DNA from 2 places in the Thiomonas sp. SCN 64-16 genome. Region 1 is predicted to be linked to the other one. Evidence: predicted binding sites of a transcription regulator. Region 1 holds the regulator's gene; the other holds the start of a gene.
The links. Region 1 encodes sigma-54, which starts transcription at its own class of promoters, with help from an activator protein. Its sites were predicted from a motif close to TGGCANGNAANCTGCTTT; they were not measured.

Region 1 (4,413 bases):
CGCCGTCACAGCCCAACGCGTTCAGCGAACAGGCCATGCACGATGCCTTCAAGCAGGCCCGCACCGGCTTGCAGCGCGCGCTCCAAGCCGCCCGCGGCAAGTCAAGAGAGGGTTGAACTTGGGGTTGAACTTGCCTGCAACTGGTCGCGCCGTGTCGCAGTGAGGTAAATCACCAGGGCCAGAATCGTGACCAGGAACAGGGCACTGGTGCCCATGGTTCCCAGACCGAGCCCTCCTTCAGCACCGGGTTTAGACAACCAGTCACCCAAGGTCGCGCCCAGCGGGCGGGTGAGGATGTAAGCGACCCAGAACGTGGTCACGGCACTGGCCTTGAAGAGGTAGTAGGCCGCTGCCGTCAGCGCAATGGCGCCGCCAAACAGCAAGGCCGACAAGGCATAGCCGAGCTGCAGCCGCTCAGCGGCCAGATCGCCTCCGGCAGTACCCAGCGCAAAGGTGAACAGAATCGTCGCCCAGTAAAACCCTTCTCGTTTTGGCGTGGCAATGCTGTGGATCGACAGATCATGCTCGCTGCCCCACCAGATCGCAAACGTCGCCAGCAAGGCCAGCGCAAACAAGGCAGTGCTCACCGGCAGCGGCACACCCAACTGATCGGTCAGATTGTCGGTCAGCAAGGTGCCCACGACGCTGATGAGCGTCACCGTCAACCAGTAAAGCCAGGGAACGTAACGGCTGGCGCGCATCTGCGCCGTCAGCACACCGATGAACAAGAGGGTCATCACCGCGCTGGTGGCGACCAGGCCCAGATGCAGATCCACCGACAGATAGTCTGCAGCGGTTTCGCCCACCGTGGTGGCCATGATTTTGATCAGCCAGAAGTAAAGCGTGATGACGACCGGAACCTTGACCGCCAGCGCCCAACCAGGCTGCGCGGCTTTTACTGCGTTTTGCATGATGAACTCCCTGAATACCGTTTGCGTTGTTGTGGCGTCGCGTGCGGCGCGACCCCGGCATTCTGGAGAGGACGACTTAGCGCAAGGTGAGCGACTGGCTCCGCTTGCGACTGCGGGCCCTCAGCCGCTCTTGCGCAGATTGGCCGGGGCGATGCGCAGCGCTTCGCGGTATTTGGCCACGGTGCGCCGCGCCACCTGCACGCCTTGCTGCGTGAGGCGTTCGGCGAGTTCGCTGTCCGACAGGGGTTTGGCGCTGTCTTCTTCAGCCACCAGGCGGCGGATGAGTTCGCGTACCGCGGTGGATGAGGTGTTGCCCCCGGCCTCGGTGCTCAGGCCAGAGCCGAAAAAATACTTCAGCTCGACAGTGCCAAAGGGCGTGAGCATGAACTTCTGCGTGGTCACGCGCGAGATGGTCGATTCGTGCAGGCCGAGTTCGTCGGCGATTTCGCGCAGCACCATGGGCCGCATGGCCACGGGGCCGAAGTCGAAAAAACGCTGCTGGCGCTCGACGATGGTCTGCGACACGCGTTGAATGGTCTCGAAACGCTGCTGCACGTTTTTCACGAACCAGCGCGCCTCCTGAAGCTGTCCCTGCATGGCGCCGCCGCTGTCGCGTGCGCGGCGCATGGCGTCGGCATAGATCTGATTCACGCGCAGCCGGGGCATGACCTCGGGGTTGAGCTGCGCCACCCAGCCTTGCGGGGTCTTGCGGGCGATGACATCGGGGGTCACGGCTTGCGCGGCATCGCGGCGGAAGGCGCTGCCGGGATGGGGGTCGAGCTGGGCGATGCGTTGCTGCGCCAGGCGCAGCGCGGCTTCATCGGCTTCGAGCTGGCGTTCGAGCTTGCGCCAGTCGCGCTTGGCCAGCAGATCGAGATGACCGCCGCGGCAAATCTGCAGGGCGAGTTCGCGCACGGGACAAGACGCCTGGCGCTGAAGCTGCAGGCAGAGACAGTCGGGCAAATCGTGGGCGGCGACACCGGCCGGGTCGAAGCTCTGAATCAGGCGCATGGCCGTGGTCAGCGCATCGGCCAGGTCTTCGAGCTGCTCGGCGTCTGCCGCGGGGGCGAGGGCCTGCGCCAGTTCCAGCGGGGTGTCGGGCAGATAGCCGTCGTCGTCGAGCGAGTCGATGATGGCTTCGGCAGCCGCGCGGTCGGTGGCGCTCAGCGCAAGCCCGGCCAACTGACCGCGCAGGTGGTCGCGCAGATCGAGGTGTTCGGAGGCAATGTCGAGCGCGCTGAATTCGTCGTCGTCACCCCCGCCCCCGCTGACGGACTGGCCTGAGCTGACCCAGGAGTCGGCGTCGGCATCGGTATCCGCACCGTGATCGGTTTCGCCGCTGCTGGCCGTCCAGTCCTGCGTGTCGAGTTGCAGCTCAGCGGCGGGCTCGGCGGCTGCGTCATGCCCTTCGACCGATGTCTGAGACGGGTCGGGCGCCAAAGGCGGTGGCGACTCGGATGTCGGCGCGGCAGCGGGCGCCTCTTGCTCTTCTTCAGGTTCGAGGAAGGGATTGGATTCGAGCAGGCCCTCGATTTCCTGCGTGAGTTCGAGGGTGGAGAGTTGCAGCAGCCGGATGGACTGCTGCAACTGCGGCGTGAGTGCGAGATGCTGGGACAGGCGCAGGTTCAGCGACGGCTTCATCGCGGCTTACATGCGGAAGTTTTCGCCGAGGTACACCTTGCGTACCGCGGGGTTGTCGATGATGGATTGCGGATCGCCCTGCGCCAGCACCTGCCCTTCGCTGATGATGCAGGCCCGGTCGCAGATGCCTAGCGTTTCACGCACATTGTGGTCGGTGATCAGCACGCCGATGCCCTGCTCTTTCAGGAACTGAACGATGCGCTGAATCTCGATGACCGCAATCGGATCGATGCCGGCAAACGGCTCGTCGAGCAGGATGAAGCGCGGTTGCGTGGCCAGCGCGCGGGCGATTTCCACCCGCCGCCGCTCGCCGCCCGAAAGCGCGGGGGCGGGGCTGTCGCGCAGATGTTCGACGTGCAGTTCGCGCAGCAGATGATCTTCGCGTTCGCGGATTTCGGCCCTGCCCAGGCGGCGCCCTTGCGCGTCGCGCTGCAACTCCAGCACCGCCCTCACGTTCTCGGCCACCGTCATGCGGCGGAAGATCGACGCCTCCTGCGGCAGATACGACAACCCCATGCGCGCACGGCGGTGCATCGGAGAATCGCTCACGTCCTGGCCGTCGATGTGGATGCGCCCCGCGTCGGGCCGCACCAGGCCGACGATCATGTAGAACGACGTGGTCTTGCCCGCGCCGTTCGGCCCCAGCAGCCCGACCACCTCGCCACAGCGCACGCTGAAGCTAACGTCGCGCACCACCTGCCGACCGGCATAGCGTTTCTGCAAATGTTGAACGTCGAGCTCCGGGCCGGTGGCCGCGCGGGACGACGGAGTTGAAGGCACGCGCGCGGCTTCAGCCGGGGCGACGGGCTCCAGGCCGCCCCGCACCACGGTCTGTCCAGCGGAATGCGGCTGGACGCTCAAGGCTGTGTCCCCAGCTTCGGGGCGACTTTGAGCGCGGGAGGCGATTTGGGCGCCGTCGGCGCGGACGGGGCGGCGGGCTGCGGCGTCAACATCACCCGCACCCGCCCTCCAGGGTTGGTGGCCGTGGCGCCCTGCGCACCGCCTTCGACGGTGAACACATCGGTGATCTGGTTGTAGGCAATCACATTGCCCTGGCTGCGGTCGGCCAGCTTGCCGTCGATCAGTCGGCTGAGCATGGCCTGGCCACGCAGCGTCACCACATCGGTCTTACCGTCGTATTCGATGCGCTGCGCGGCGCCGTCCATGGTTTGCGTGGGCTGGCCGGGCGCGGTATCGAGTTGTTGCTGGAAGGTGGCCAACTGGCCCGGCGCGGCGATCGCCGTCGCGTACTGATAGCCGTCCGGCGCCTGGCGCACATCGACCGTTGCGGCGCGCAGCACCAGAGAACCCTTGGTGACGACCACGTTGCCGGTGAACACACTGGTCTGGTGCACGTCGTCGTAGCGCATGGCGTCGGCCTCGATGTGAATCGGCTGGTTCCGGTCGGTCTGCGCCGCAAGCACGGGCAGCGCCAAGCTCGGCGCACACAGCAGGGTCAACAACAGAATTCTGGCCACTCGTTTCATCGGCATGGGTTTTGCTTTAGTCGATCCATTCTAGGGCCAGTTCAGGCGATTTCGCAGCAATTTTGCGGGGCTCAAAAAACACTGCCCGCGGCATGCGGGCAGTGTTGAGATGTGGCAGGGCGACGCGCTTACTTCTTCTCCGCCTGCACCTTCTTGATCAGGTAGTCCACGACCTCGAGCACCTTCTTGTTGTTGTTGGCTTCAGGCAGCGCCGCAGAAGTGGTGTAGGTGCCCTGAACCGCCATGGTCGGCACCCCGCTGATCTGATAGTCCGTCACCATTTGCGTGGCCTGCCGGACTTGCGCATTCACGCCGAACGAGTTGTAGGCATCCAGGAACGCTTTTTTGGGAATGCCCTGCTGTGCCAGCCAGTT
Region 2 (4,413 bases), on a different contig from region 1:
TGGTGACTTCCGCGCTGCTGGCCACCGGGCAATGGCCCTTTCCTGCAGCCTGGGCTGAACCAGCCGCCCCCGGCGTGCTCTACGCCGGGCCGATGCAGGGCTATGTGGCTGCACGCTCTGCCCTCATCTGGGTGCAGACGCCCGGCGCAGCCGAAGTGGCGTTGGAGTATGCCCCAGAGAATCAGCCCGGCGAGAAAAAGCGCTCCGCGTCGGTTCGCACCGATGCGGCAGGGCAGTTCTGCGCTCATCTGGTCATGGACGATCTCTCTCCCGGCACGCGCTACCGTGCTGTGGCCTGGGTCAATGGCAAACCGGCTGCGAATCGCACCCTCGTCGTGCGCACGCAGCCCATCTGGCAGTTTCGTTCACCGCCGCCCGATGTCACCCTCCTGACGGGTTCTTGCGCGTATCTGAACGACCCGCTATTCGATCGGCCGGGCCAGCCCTATGGCGGCGGCTACGAAATTTATGAGCCGATGACGCAGGAAGGCGCCGATCTGATGGTGTGGCTGGGCGACAACCTCTATTACCGCGAGGTGGATTGTCAGAGCCCGCAAGGCATGGCGCTGCGCTACCGCCAACAGCGCGGCTTCGCTCCGCTGGATGCGTTTTTACGCTCAACCCCGCAAGTGGCGATCTGGGACGACCATGATTACGGCCCGAACGACAGCGATGCGAGTTTCGAGTTCAAGAACGCCTCGCTCGATCTGTTCAAAACCTATTGGGCCAACCCGACGTATGGCGTTGGCGACGTCGCCGGAGTGTTCACCAAGACCAGCATCGCCGATGCCGATATTTTTCTGCTCGATGATCGTTGGTGGCGCAGCGCAGACGCCACCAGCCCGGGTGACCGCGGCAAGGTGATGTTCGGCCCGGCGCAGATGCGCTGGCTGCGCAACGCCCTGCTGTCCTCGCGCGCCCGCTTCAAGATCGTCGCCGCTGGCGGCCAGTTTTTCAACGACGACGACGCTTACGAGGGCTGGAACCAGTTTCCCGAAGAACGCGCCGCATTTCTCGGCTGGCTGCAGCAATACCGCATCCCCGGCTTGCTGTTTCTCTCGGGAGACCGGCACATCACCGAGCTGATCCGGTATCCGCGTCCGGCCTACGGCGGCAAGCGCGACTATCCGCTGGTGGAGTTCACCTGCTCGCCGCTGAATTCCAGGCCGGCCAAAGGCGACGGCAATCCCAACCGCGTACCCGGCACGCTAGTCGCTGAGCGCAACTACGGCGTGCTCAAATTCAGCGGCGAGGGCAAGGAGCGGCGGCTGGAGCTGCAAGCCAAGAACGTCGGCGGCAAGCTGCTGTGGTCGCACACCCTGGCGCTGGCCGACCTGGGCTGGAGCTAGAGCGTACATTCGCTGCCCACCGACGCCTCACCACGACGCCTCGCGCTCCGGGGTGGCGCTGATGCGGTGGATGGAGAGGTCGGCGCCGTTGAATTCCTCTTCGGCGTCGAGGCGGATGCCGAGGGTCTTTTTCAGCACGCCATAGACCACGAAGCCGCCGATCAGGGCCACTGTGATGCCCATCAGCGTGCCGACGATCTGCGAGGCCAGCGACACCCCGCCCAGCCCGCCCAGCGCCTTCATGCCGAAAATGCCCGCGGCAATGCCGCCCCAGGTGCCACACAGGCCGTGCAGCGGCCACACCCCCAGCACGTCGTCGATCTTCCAGCGGTTTTGCGTCAGGGTGAACATCCAGACGAACAGCGCCCCGGCCACCGCGCCGACCACCAGCGCGCCCAGCGGGTGCATCACGTCTGAACCCGCGCACACCGCCACCAAACCGGCCAGCGGCCCGTTGTGCAGAAAGCCAGGGTCGTTTTTGCCCGCGGCCAGCGCCGCCAGGGTGCCGCCCACCATCGCCATGAGCGAGTTCACCGCCACCAGACCGCTGATCTGGTCGAGCTTTTGCGCGCTCATCACATTGAAGCCGAACCAGCCCACGATCAGTATCCACGAACCCAGCGCCAGGAATGGGATGGACGAGGGCGGATGCGCCGACATCTGCCCGTTGGCGTGATAGCGGCCGCGACGCGGCCCGAGCAAGAGCACGGCGGGCAGCGCGATCCAGCCGCCCATCGCATGCACCACTACCGAGCCGGCGAAATCGTGAAAGGGCGCGCCGAAAGTGGACTGCAACCATGCCTGAATGCCCAGATTGCCGTGCCACACAATGCCCTCGAAAAACGGGTAGATAAAGGCGACGATGGTGAAGGTGGCGATGAGCTGGGGCCAGAACTTGGCGCGCTCGGCAATGCCGCCGGAAATGATGGCCGGAATGGCCGCGGCGAAGGTCAGCAAAAAGAAGAACCGGGTCAACTCGTAGCCATGATCGCGGGTGAGCACGTCATCGCCCACGAGAAAATGATGACCGTAGGCGATGCCGTAGCCGAGCAGAAAGTAGGCAATCGCCGAGACGGAAAAGTCGGTGATGATTTTGGAGAGCGCGTTGACCTGGTTTTTCTTGCGCACCGTGCCCAGCTCAAGAAAGGCGAACCCGGCGTGCATGGCGAGCACCAGAATGGCGCCGAGAAGGATGAACAACACATTTCCACTGGAGGCGTCTTGCACGATTGGGGTTCCTGATAAGAGTTAGGTAGATACAGCAAACTTCGTGCCCATAAATGGCGCACGGTGCCCCTGTTGGGTTCACAACCGCTCACAAACTGCGCATTTTCGGTGCATGACAGGGCTTGGTTCGCACCATATCAAGGCGTTGCGCACCGTATTCGGGCGCATCGATCAGAGCAGCCGCTTGCTTAGAATGGCGGGCTCGTTGTTCCTCCTGCGGTTTCCATTCGAGAACGTCCATGCCTTTCAAAGTCAAACCTTACGTTTCTGAAGTGACGCATTTCATCCAGGATCTGAAGCACAGCGATCCGCAGCTTGAGGCCAAGCAAAAAGAAGGGCGTGCCCGGCTTTGGGACAAACCGCAGAACCCCGAGCTGACCCGGGAATTCCAGGCGGCCCGCGTGCCGCAGAAAGCCTACGTTTACGGCAGTCACTGAAGTCGCCCCGAGCGTGGCGAGCTTCGCTGCAAGCCATTCCATGACCGCCGCGCCCGGCGACGCCGCGCTGATGTCTCCGGCGGTGGACAGCACCCCGGCCACGGTCGACGGCATGGCGGTCGCGCGGCTGTACGGCGAGCCGCTGTTCGAGCTGCCGCAAGACCTCTACATCCCGCCCGATGCGCTCGAAGTCTTTCTCGAAGCCTTCGAAGGGCCGATGGATCTGCTGCTCTACCTTATCCGCAAGCAGAACTTCAACATCCTCGACATTCCGCTGGCGCAGGTCACGGCGCAGTATCTGAGCTATGTCGAGCAAATCCGCCGACACAATCTGGAGCTGGCCGCCGAGTATTTGCTGATGGCGGCCATGCTCATCGAGATCAAGTCGCGCATGTTGCTGCCGCGGCCGCCCACCGAGCCCGGCGCCGAGCCCGAAGATCCCCGCGCCGAACTCGTGCGCCGGCTCTTGGAATACGAACGCTTCAAGCTCGCTGCGCAGCAGCTCGACGCCCTGCCCGTGCTCGGACGCGACTTCTGGCGTGCGCAAGCGCTGTTCGACCGTGACGCCGCACCGCGCCTGCCCGACGTGACGGCCGACGAACTACAACAGGCGTGGAGCGACATTCTCAAGCGCGCCAAGTTGCATACTCACCACAAGATCACCCGCGAGCAACTTTCGGTGCGCGATTACATGAGCCGCGTGCTACGCCAGTTGCAAGGCAAGCGCTTCCTCGAATTTCACGAACTGTTCGACCCCGCACAGGGCGTGCCCGTCGCCGTGGTCACGCTGGTGGCGCTACTCGAACTCACCCGGGAAGCGCTGGTGGAAATCACCCAGGCCGAAGCCTTCGCCCCTCTGTATGTGCGGCTGGCTTACACCCCAAGTTGATGCGCAGGCCAGAAATCGAACGCTCGTTCGCAAAAACCAACCCGGCGCGGGCATAATGCCCCGGTTTCCACCTGAGCTCAAGCCATGTCAGCAGACTCTCCCGCGCCCTACGGCGCTGCGCCCCGCAGTGATAGCGCTCCGCGCAAACCGCTCACCCTGCACCGCCTGCGCGCCATGCGTGAGGCCGACGAAAAAATCGCCATGCTCACCGCTTACGACGCGGCCAGCGCCAGCTTGCTCGACGCTGCCGGGGTGGATTGCCTGCTGGTGGGCGACTCGCTGGGCATGGTGATGCAGGGTCACGGCTCCACCCTGCCCGTCACGCTCGAACAAATGGTCTATCACACGCAGTGCGTGGCGCGCGGCAATCGCAGCGCCTGGCTCATTGCCGATCTGCCCTTCGGCAGCTACCAGGGTGGAGTCGAGCAAGCCGTGGCCAGCAGCGTGGCGCTAATGCAGGCCGGTGCGCAGATGGTCAAGCTCGAAGGCGGCGGCTGGACCGCGCCCGTCA

Region 2: a site for sigma-54 is predicted at 2,608-2,625, ahead of ABT24_RS06130 (ammonium transporter). Genes of this name have one in related genera too.

The regions. Positions count from the first base shown of each region.
Region 1 is NZ_MEGQ01000034.1:5,973-10,385, reverse strand. It holds gene ABT24_RS10420 (CYTH and CHAD domain-containing protein) at 1-116, shown strand, start outside; gene ABT24_RS10415 (COG4705 family protein) at 102-911, opposite strand; gene ABT24_RS10410 (RNA polymerase factor sigma-54) at 1,032-2,552, opposite strand; gene lptB (LPS export ABC transporter ATP-binding protein) at 2,559-3,332, opposite strand; gene lptA (lipopolysaccharide transport periplasmic protein LptA) at 3,410-4,045, opposite strand; gene ABT24_RS10395 (thiol:disulfide interchange protein DsbA/DsbL) at 4,168-4,413, opposite strand, start outside.
Region 2 is NZ_MEGQ01000016.1:27,657-32,069, forward strand. It holds gene ABT24_RS06125 (alkaline phosphatase D family protein) at 1-1,349, shown strand, start outside; gene ABT24_RS06130 (ammonium transporter) at 1,377-2,576, opposite strand; gene ABT24_RS06135 (DUF3460 family protein) at 2,816-3,013, shown strand; gene ABT24_RS06140 (segregation and condensation protein A) at 3,054-3,902, shown strand; gene panB (3-methyl-2-oxobutanoate hydroxymethyltransferase) at 3,987-4,413, shown strand, end outside.